DNA from 2 places in the Lactobacillus sp. JM1 genome. Region 2 is predicted to be linked to the other one. Evidence: riboswitches for the same ligand, from Rfam matches in the RefSeq annotation. Region 2 holds a riboswitch; the other holds the start of a gene.
The links. Region 2 has a riboswitch for magnesium ahead of F3I00_RS01145 (cation-transporting P-type ATPase). Riboswitches for the same ligand answer to the same signal wherever they lie in the genome.
Positions count from the first base shown of each region.

Region 1 (3,493 bases), 820 kb from region 2:
ATGGGAAAGCACATTTAATGGCTAGAAAAGTTAGCGATCAGGTTAATTCAGATCAAATTAGTTTTGAAGTAGAAGATTACTTCAACTTGAAAGATGTTCAAGCAGGTATCCCTTTGAATCAATTAACTAGTGTGACGGGCTTTTCTGGAGCTGGAAAAACTAGTTTGATTCTAGATTCATTAGTTCCTGCAATCAAGGCACAAGATAAAAGTGAACCACTACCTAAACAAATTAAGAATTTTGATTGTCCAATTAATAATGTGGTTAGCGTGGATGCTTCACCAATTGGCAAGAGTACGCGTTCAACAGTTGCTACTTATACCTCAATTATGGATAATTTGCGTAAACTTTTTGCAAAACAGTCTTTGGCTAAAGAAAAACATTATACGCCAAGCTATTTTTCTTACAACAATAAAGAAGGTGCTTGTCCAACTTGTGGTGGAACAGGAATTGTTACTTTAGATATTCAATTCTTGCCTGATATGCAGCAAACTTGTCCAACTTGTCATGGCGACCGCTATAATCCTGGAATTCAAAAAATAAAGTGGCATGATATGTCAATTGTGGATGTTTTGAATCTTGATGTTAACGAAGCGATTCCTGTTTTTAAGCGTGTGCCAAAGATTGAACGTGATTTGCAGTTGCTTAAAGAAGTTGGTTTAGATTACCTGCACTTAGGTGAAAGTACGCCAACTTTATCTGGTGGAGAAGCACAGCGTTTAAAATTAGTGACTCACTTAAGTCATAAGCAAGACGATACTTTATTTGTCTTTGATGAACCAACAATTGGTCTGCATCCCCTGGATGTTAAAGTCCTAGTTGAAGTCATGCAAAAATTGCTTGATCAAGGTGCAACTATTATTACGATTACACATGACCTGAATTTAGTTGTTAATGCAGATTATATGCTAGATCTGGGACCACAAGGTGGTGAAAATGGTGGTCGTATTGTAGCACAAGGCCGACCACTAGAATTAATTAAAGATCCGCAAAGTTTAACTGTAGAGTATTTAGCTAATTATCTAAAACAATTTAACTTAGATTAATTATTTGATGTATGGATTTAGAGTAAAAGTAAAGAATTTATAAACATGCTTGAATAATAAAGAATAATTGTTTAATCTATTAACCGTTAATTGAATAAAGAAGCAAATGAACTGTTAGGTGAGACTCCTACGTAAATATACGCTGATGCCCAGCAACATCTAGAGATGCCAACGGGTTAAACAGGAATTGTCGACTTAAGGCTTTTCCCAGTCAGCTAGTTGAAAAATTTCACGTTACGTAGTGTTAAAACTGAACGACGAGTATAAATCGCTAAGTTAAGACCAATGCAGTTTTTGTGTTGGTCTTTTTGTTTGTTTGCCGATTTTTTAGAGGGAGAGATTACTATGTTAAAATTCAACTCTAAAGATCGCGTAGTAACTAATGCGACTTTGGCTAAACAAATTGCTAGACAAGAAAAAAATGAAGTCTTAAAGCAATTGCATACAACAATTAATGGATTAAATCCTGTTCAAGCAAAACAACGCTTGGAGCAAGATGGCTTAAATGAGGTCTCGAATAAAGAACATCATCCAAAATTACATTTTTTAATCGATGCTTTTATGACACCTTTTACTGGTGTGTTGTTATTTTTAGCAGGTTTATCTTTTTTAACTAACTATGTTTTTGTGCCAGCTGATCAAAAAGATTTGAGTACCGTAATTATCATGATTATGATGGTTCTGATTTCAGGAATTACTAGTTTTATTCAAAATGTAAAAACAAGTGATGCGGTTGATTCATTGCTAAATATGGTTTCTGTAACTACAAATGTTAAACGAGCTGGCGAAGATAAAGAATTACCAACTAAAGATGTAGTAGTTGGCGATATTATTAATTTAGCTGCTGGAGATTTAGTGCCAGCAGATATGTATTTGTTAAAGAGTAAAGACTTATTTTGTTCAGCGAGCTCATTAAATGGAGAGTCAAGTCCAGTTGAAAAGATGGCAGATCAGAAGCCAAAAGGAAGTGATAATTACTTAGATTATCCAAATATCCTTTATGAAGGAACAAATATTGTTTCTGGTTCTGGAATGGGCGTCGTTTTTGCTACAGGTGACAAAACCGTTTTTGGAAATCTGGCCCGTACTCTTGCTCAGAATAAAAACAAAGAGACAACTTTTGACATTGGAATTAAAAATGTTTCTAAAATATTACTAATCATGACAGCTGTAATTGCACCACTAGTGTTTTTGATTAATGGTTTAACTAAAGGCGATTGGCTAAATGCATTAATTTTTGCTATTGCAACGGCTGTTGGTTTAACGCCAGAAATGTTGCCAGTTATTGTGACCAGCAATTTAGTTAAGGGGTCTGTTGAAATGGCTAAGCATGAAACCATTGTTAAAAGAATGAATTCAATCCAAAACTTTGGCTCAGCTGATATTCTTTGCACTGATAAGACTGGTACCTTAACACAAGATAAAGTGGTTTTAGAACGACACTATAATTTAAACTTAGAAGAAAAGCCAAAAGTATTAGAGCTTTCATACTTGAATAGTTATTATCAAACAGGGATGAAAGATTTAATTGATAAAGCAGTTATTGATGCTGCTCAAGGAGAGTTAGATACAAAGAAAATTAATCAAAACTACAGAAAGATTGATGAAATACCTTTTGATTTTAAGAGAAGACGTATGAGCGTTGTCGTTATTAACCAGCAACACGAACATATTTTGGTAACTAAAGGTGCTGCTGAAGAAATGCTTGCTTGTTCTAACAGAGTAGAAATAGATGGTGCAATAAGTCCACTTGATGAAGATCAACGTCAGAAAATTTTAACTGAAATTGATGAGATGAATCAGGATGGTTTACGTGTTGTTCTTTTAGGATATAAAAAGAATCCAGCTCCTGTTGGTGAATTTAGCATTGATGATGAGAATGAATTAATCTTAGTTGGATTTTTAGCATTTTTAGATCCACCAAAAGACAGTGCTAAGGCAGCATTGACTGCCTTAAAAGAAGATGGCATTACAGTCAAAATTTTAACTGGAGATAATGAAGCAGTTACGCGAAATGTAGGGAAGCAAGTAGGTTTAAATATTGATCGAGTTTATCAGGGAAAAGACCTTGAAAATAAGACTGACGCTGAATTAAAACAAATGGTGCAAGCATGCGATGTTTTTGTAAAATTATCTCCACAACAAAAAGCTCAGATTATTGACTTACTTAGACAAGATGGTCATACCGTAGCTTATATGGGAGATGGAATCAATGATGCTCCTGCAATGAAAGCGGCAGATGTTGCTATCTCAGTTGATACAGCGGTGGACATTGCTAAAAAGTCAGCAGATATAATTTTGCTCCACAAAGATTTAATGATTTTAGAAAAGGGAGTACAAATTGGCCGTCAAGTATTTGGCAATACGATGAAATATATTAAAATTACGCTTTCTTCTAATTTTGGTAATATTTTATCAATTTTAGTAGCTTCTTCGTTTTTGCCATT
Region 1 covers NZ_CP044412.1:1,062,050-1,065,542, reverse strand. Annotated here, with positions in the region: gene F3I00_RS05455 (excinuclease ABC subunit UvrA) at 1-1,046, shown strand, start outside; M-box (ykoK) riboswitch at 1,150-1,316, shown strand; gene mgtA (magnesium-translocating P-type ATPase) at 1,392-3,493, shown strand, end outside.
Region 1: it holds a riboswitch for magnesium, as region 2 does, so the genes downstream of both, mgtA (magnesium-translocating P-type ATPase) here and F3I00_RS01145 (cation-transporting P-type ATPase) in region 2, are expected to answer to the same signal.

Region 2 (3,493 bases):
GGGCTACTTCCCACCAAAGGGTCAAGGAAGACTTCCAGGATTAGATGGAAATGCCAAAATGTCTAAATCATTAGGAAATGCAATCTATTTATCTGATGATGCAAAGACTGTTCAAAAGAAAGTAATGTCCATGTACACTGATCCAAACCACATCCACGTGGAAGATCCAGGACAAGTTGAAGGAAATACTGTCTTTACTTATCTTGATGTGTTTGCACCAGACAAGGATAAAGTGGCTGAACTTAAAGAACAATACCAAAAAGGTGGCCTGGGCGACGTTAAAATTAAGCGCTACTTAAATAAGGTTCTCGAAGAAGAGCTTGGACCAATCAGAGAACGTCGTGAAAAGTTTGCTCAAAATCCAGATGCTGTTTATGAAATGCTACTAGAAGGATCAAAGAAGGCAAATAAAGTTGCTAACCAAACTTTAAAAGAAGTTAGAGAAGCAATTGGTTTAAATTATTTTGACAGATTAAATAAATAATTTAAAGAGGGTAAGAACAATGACAAGAGACAGGATTCCGTGGAAGCAATATTTTATGATGCAGGCTTTAGTTATTGCACAACGTTCTACCTGTGATCGTGCCTTAGTTGGAAGTGTATTAGTTAAAGATGACCGGATGATTGCGACCGGATATAATGGTAGTGTTTCGGGACAGCCTCATTGTGATGATGTTGGTCATTTGATGGTGGATGGGCACTGCGTAAGAACGATTCACTCTGAAATGAATGCCTTAATTCAATGTGCAAAAAATGGTATTTCCACTGAAGGTACTGAAATTTACGTTACTTATTTTCCTTGCTTTAATTGTAGCAAGTGCTTAGTGCAAGCTGGCATTAAGAAAATTAACTATTATTATGATTATCATGATAATCCTTTAGCCTTAAAACTATTGCGTGAAAAAGGTGTTGCAATTGAACAAGTAACACTTGATCATAAATACGTTCAAAGCTTAGCAGACAGGCTAGAGAAGGCTGACAATGAAAAATAAAATTATTAGTTTGGTGTCACTGCTTATTTGTTTATTAACGTTGACTGCTAGCACCAAGTCTTTTGTTAGTGATCCGCAAGGATTATTTGATAATCAGACAAAAGAACTTGTTAATCAGAAAAATGAGAGTTATCAAAAGACTAAAACTAAACCTGAAATTCGCCTTTTAAGCTTAAAAGACAGCAATGATTTAAATCGAATTCAGCCACTAAAGAATCAGATAATTATTGCTGTTGCTCTTCAAAACAAAAAGAAAAATGTTCAAATTATTGTCGGTAAGAATTATCAAGATCCTTTAACTCAAAGTAAATGTGGCAATATTGTTCGTTATGCGGGGAATAAATTAAGAAGTGAAAAGGCAGCAACTTTTAATTCCGGAATTCGATTAGTGTTTAATGCTTGCGCTACTTTGGTTGCCCAAAAAGATAAGCTGTCTTATGATAAAAATTCGCTAACACAAGATGAACTGCAAAAAATAGATCATCCACAGAGTGTAAACTTGGTTTGGGGATTAGTAATTGCAGCTTTAATCAGTTTCGGACTAGTTCTATTTAAGAGTTTTCGAAAAAAGAAGTAGGGACTTGACTAATTCTTAGTTAGCCGTTAAAGTATCAATAGAAATTAAATATTAGAGCAAATAAACTGTTAGGTGAGACTCCTACGTGAACATATGCTGTCGCCCAGCAACATCCAGAGATGCCAACGGGTCAAACAGGGATCGTCGATATAAGGCCCTCCCCAGCCAGCTAGTTATGTTAAATAACCTTACGTCACGTAGTGTTAAAACTGAACGACGAGTATAAAAATCGCTTGGATTTGAGCCGATGCAGTTTTTGCATCGGTCTTTTTGTTTGTTTGCTAGGTTCTTAAGAAAGGATGTTGAAGATGTTCAAAATCAACACTTCCGGCACAAGAAATACTACAGACACCAAGCTGGTGCGCCGGATTGCATGCGAAGATAAGTTTGCGACGCTGCAACGATTAAAAACCTCAATTAGCGGCCTTCAAAGTAAAGATGCGAGGCAACGCTTAGCAAAATACGGATCTAATGAAATAATAATTAAACATGATAAGACAAAACTTCACTATTTGTTAAAGGCTTTTATAACTCCTTTTTCCCTTGTTCTGCTTTTTTTAGCAATTGTAGCAATTTTTTTAAATTCCTCTCAACATACTCTTAACCTAAGTCCAGCAATTTTTGTTTTAGCAATTTTATTTATTTCAGCCATTTTAACTGCTATGCAAAATATTCGTATTAATACTAATATTCAAAATTTGATAAATCGAATTTCTAGAACAACTCAAGTAATGCGTGATTGTGAACCACAGCAACTTTTAACCCGTGATCTAACAATTGGAGATGTGGTACTACTTAAAGCTGGAGATATTGTTCCAGCTGACGTTAAATTACTGAAAAGTAATGATTTAGAGTGCTCATTACTTGGTGAAGAAGACACTGTGAAAAAGAGTGCTACTAATTACATTGGTAAAAATAATAACTTAGATTATGCTAATATTTTATATGCAGGCACGATTATTCTTTCAGGTTCAGGCATTGGCGTTATCTTTGCGACTGGTAAAGAAACTGTTTTTGGAAAGGTAGTTCAAAATCTTTCTAAGATTAATCTAGAGAACCATCTCTTTAATTTTAGTATGAAAAAATTAACCAAAATCTTTTTAACATTAATTCTAGTTATTGTTCCAGTTGTTTTGCTAATTAATGAAATAATGCGTGGTAATTGGGAGAATGCTTTGATTTTTGCTATAGCAATTACTATTGGCATAACGGCTGAGGTAATGCCAACAGCTATTGTAAATAACTTGGTAAAAGCCAATATCGATATGCCTAGGATTCGAGCGACATATGACAATTAATTATCTAAATAATTTATAGGAATTCCGTATTTTATAGAATTCCTTTTTTTAATGTACAAATTAAGTCCTACATGCTATGTTATACTAGCAATTAAAAGACTTATGAGAGGAAGAATAAAGATGGCTGAAAAGAAAACTTTCTATATTACTACACCTATTTATTATCCATCTGGAAAATTAACTATCGGTAATGCTTATACTACGATTGCTGCTGATACAATGACTCGCTACAAAAAATCTCGCGGTTTTGATACCTTCTTTTTAACAGGTACTGATGAACACGGTTTGAAGATTGAACAAAAAGCTGAAGCACAGGGTATTAAACCTCAAGAATTTGTAGACAAGATGGCAGCTTCTTATAAAGAGTTATGGAAGATGTTAGATGTTTCTTACGATCGCTTTATTAGGACAACTGATGAAGACCACGTTAAAGCTGTTCAAAAGATTTTTGAAAAGTTGTTAAAGCAAGGCGATATTTATTTAGGCGAATATACTGGCTGGTATTCAGTTGAAGATGAAGAATACTTTACTGAATCACAACTTGCTGAAGTTTATAAAGATGATAATGGTAATGTTATTGGCGGTAAAGCTCCGTCAGGCCACGAAGTTCGTTTGGTTAAAGAACC
Region 2 covers NZ_CP044412.1:239,818-243,310, forward strand. Annotated here, with positions in the region: gene trpS (tryptophan--tRNA ligase) at 1-484, shown strand, start outside; gene F3I00_RS01135 (deaminase) at 504-992, shown strand; gene F3I00_RS01140 (TPM domain-containing protein) at 982-1,569, shown strand; M-box (ykoK) riboswitch at 1,627-1,798, shown strand; gene F3I00_RS01145 (cation-transporting P-type ATPase) at 1,869-2,867, shown strand; gene metG (methionine--tRNA ligase) at 2,988-3,493, shown strand, end outside.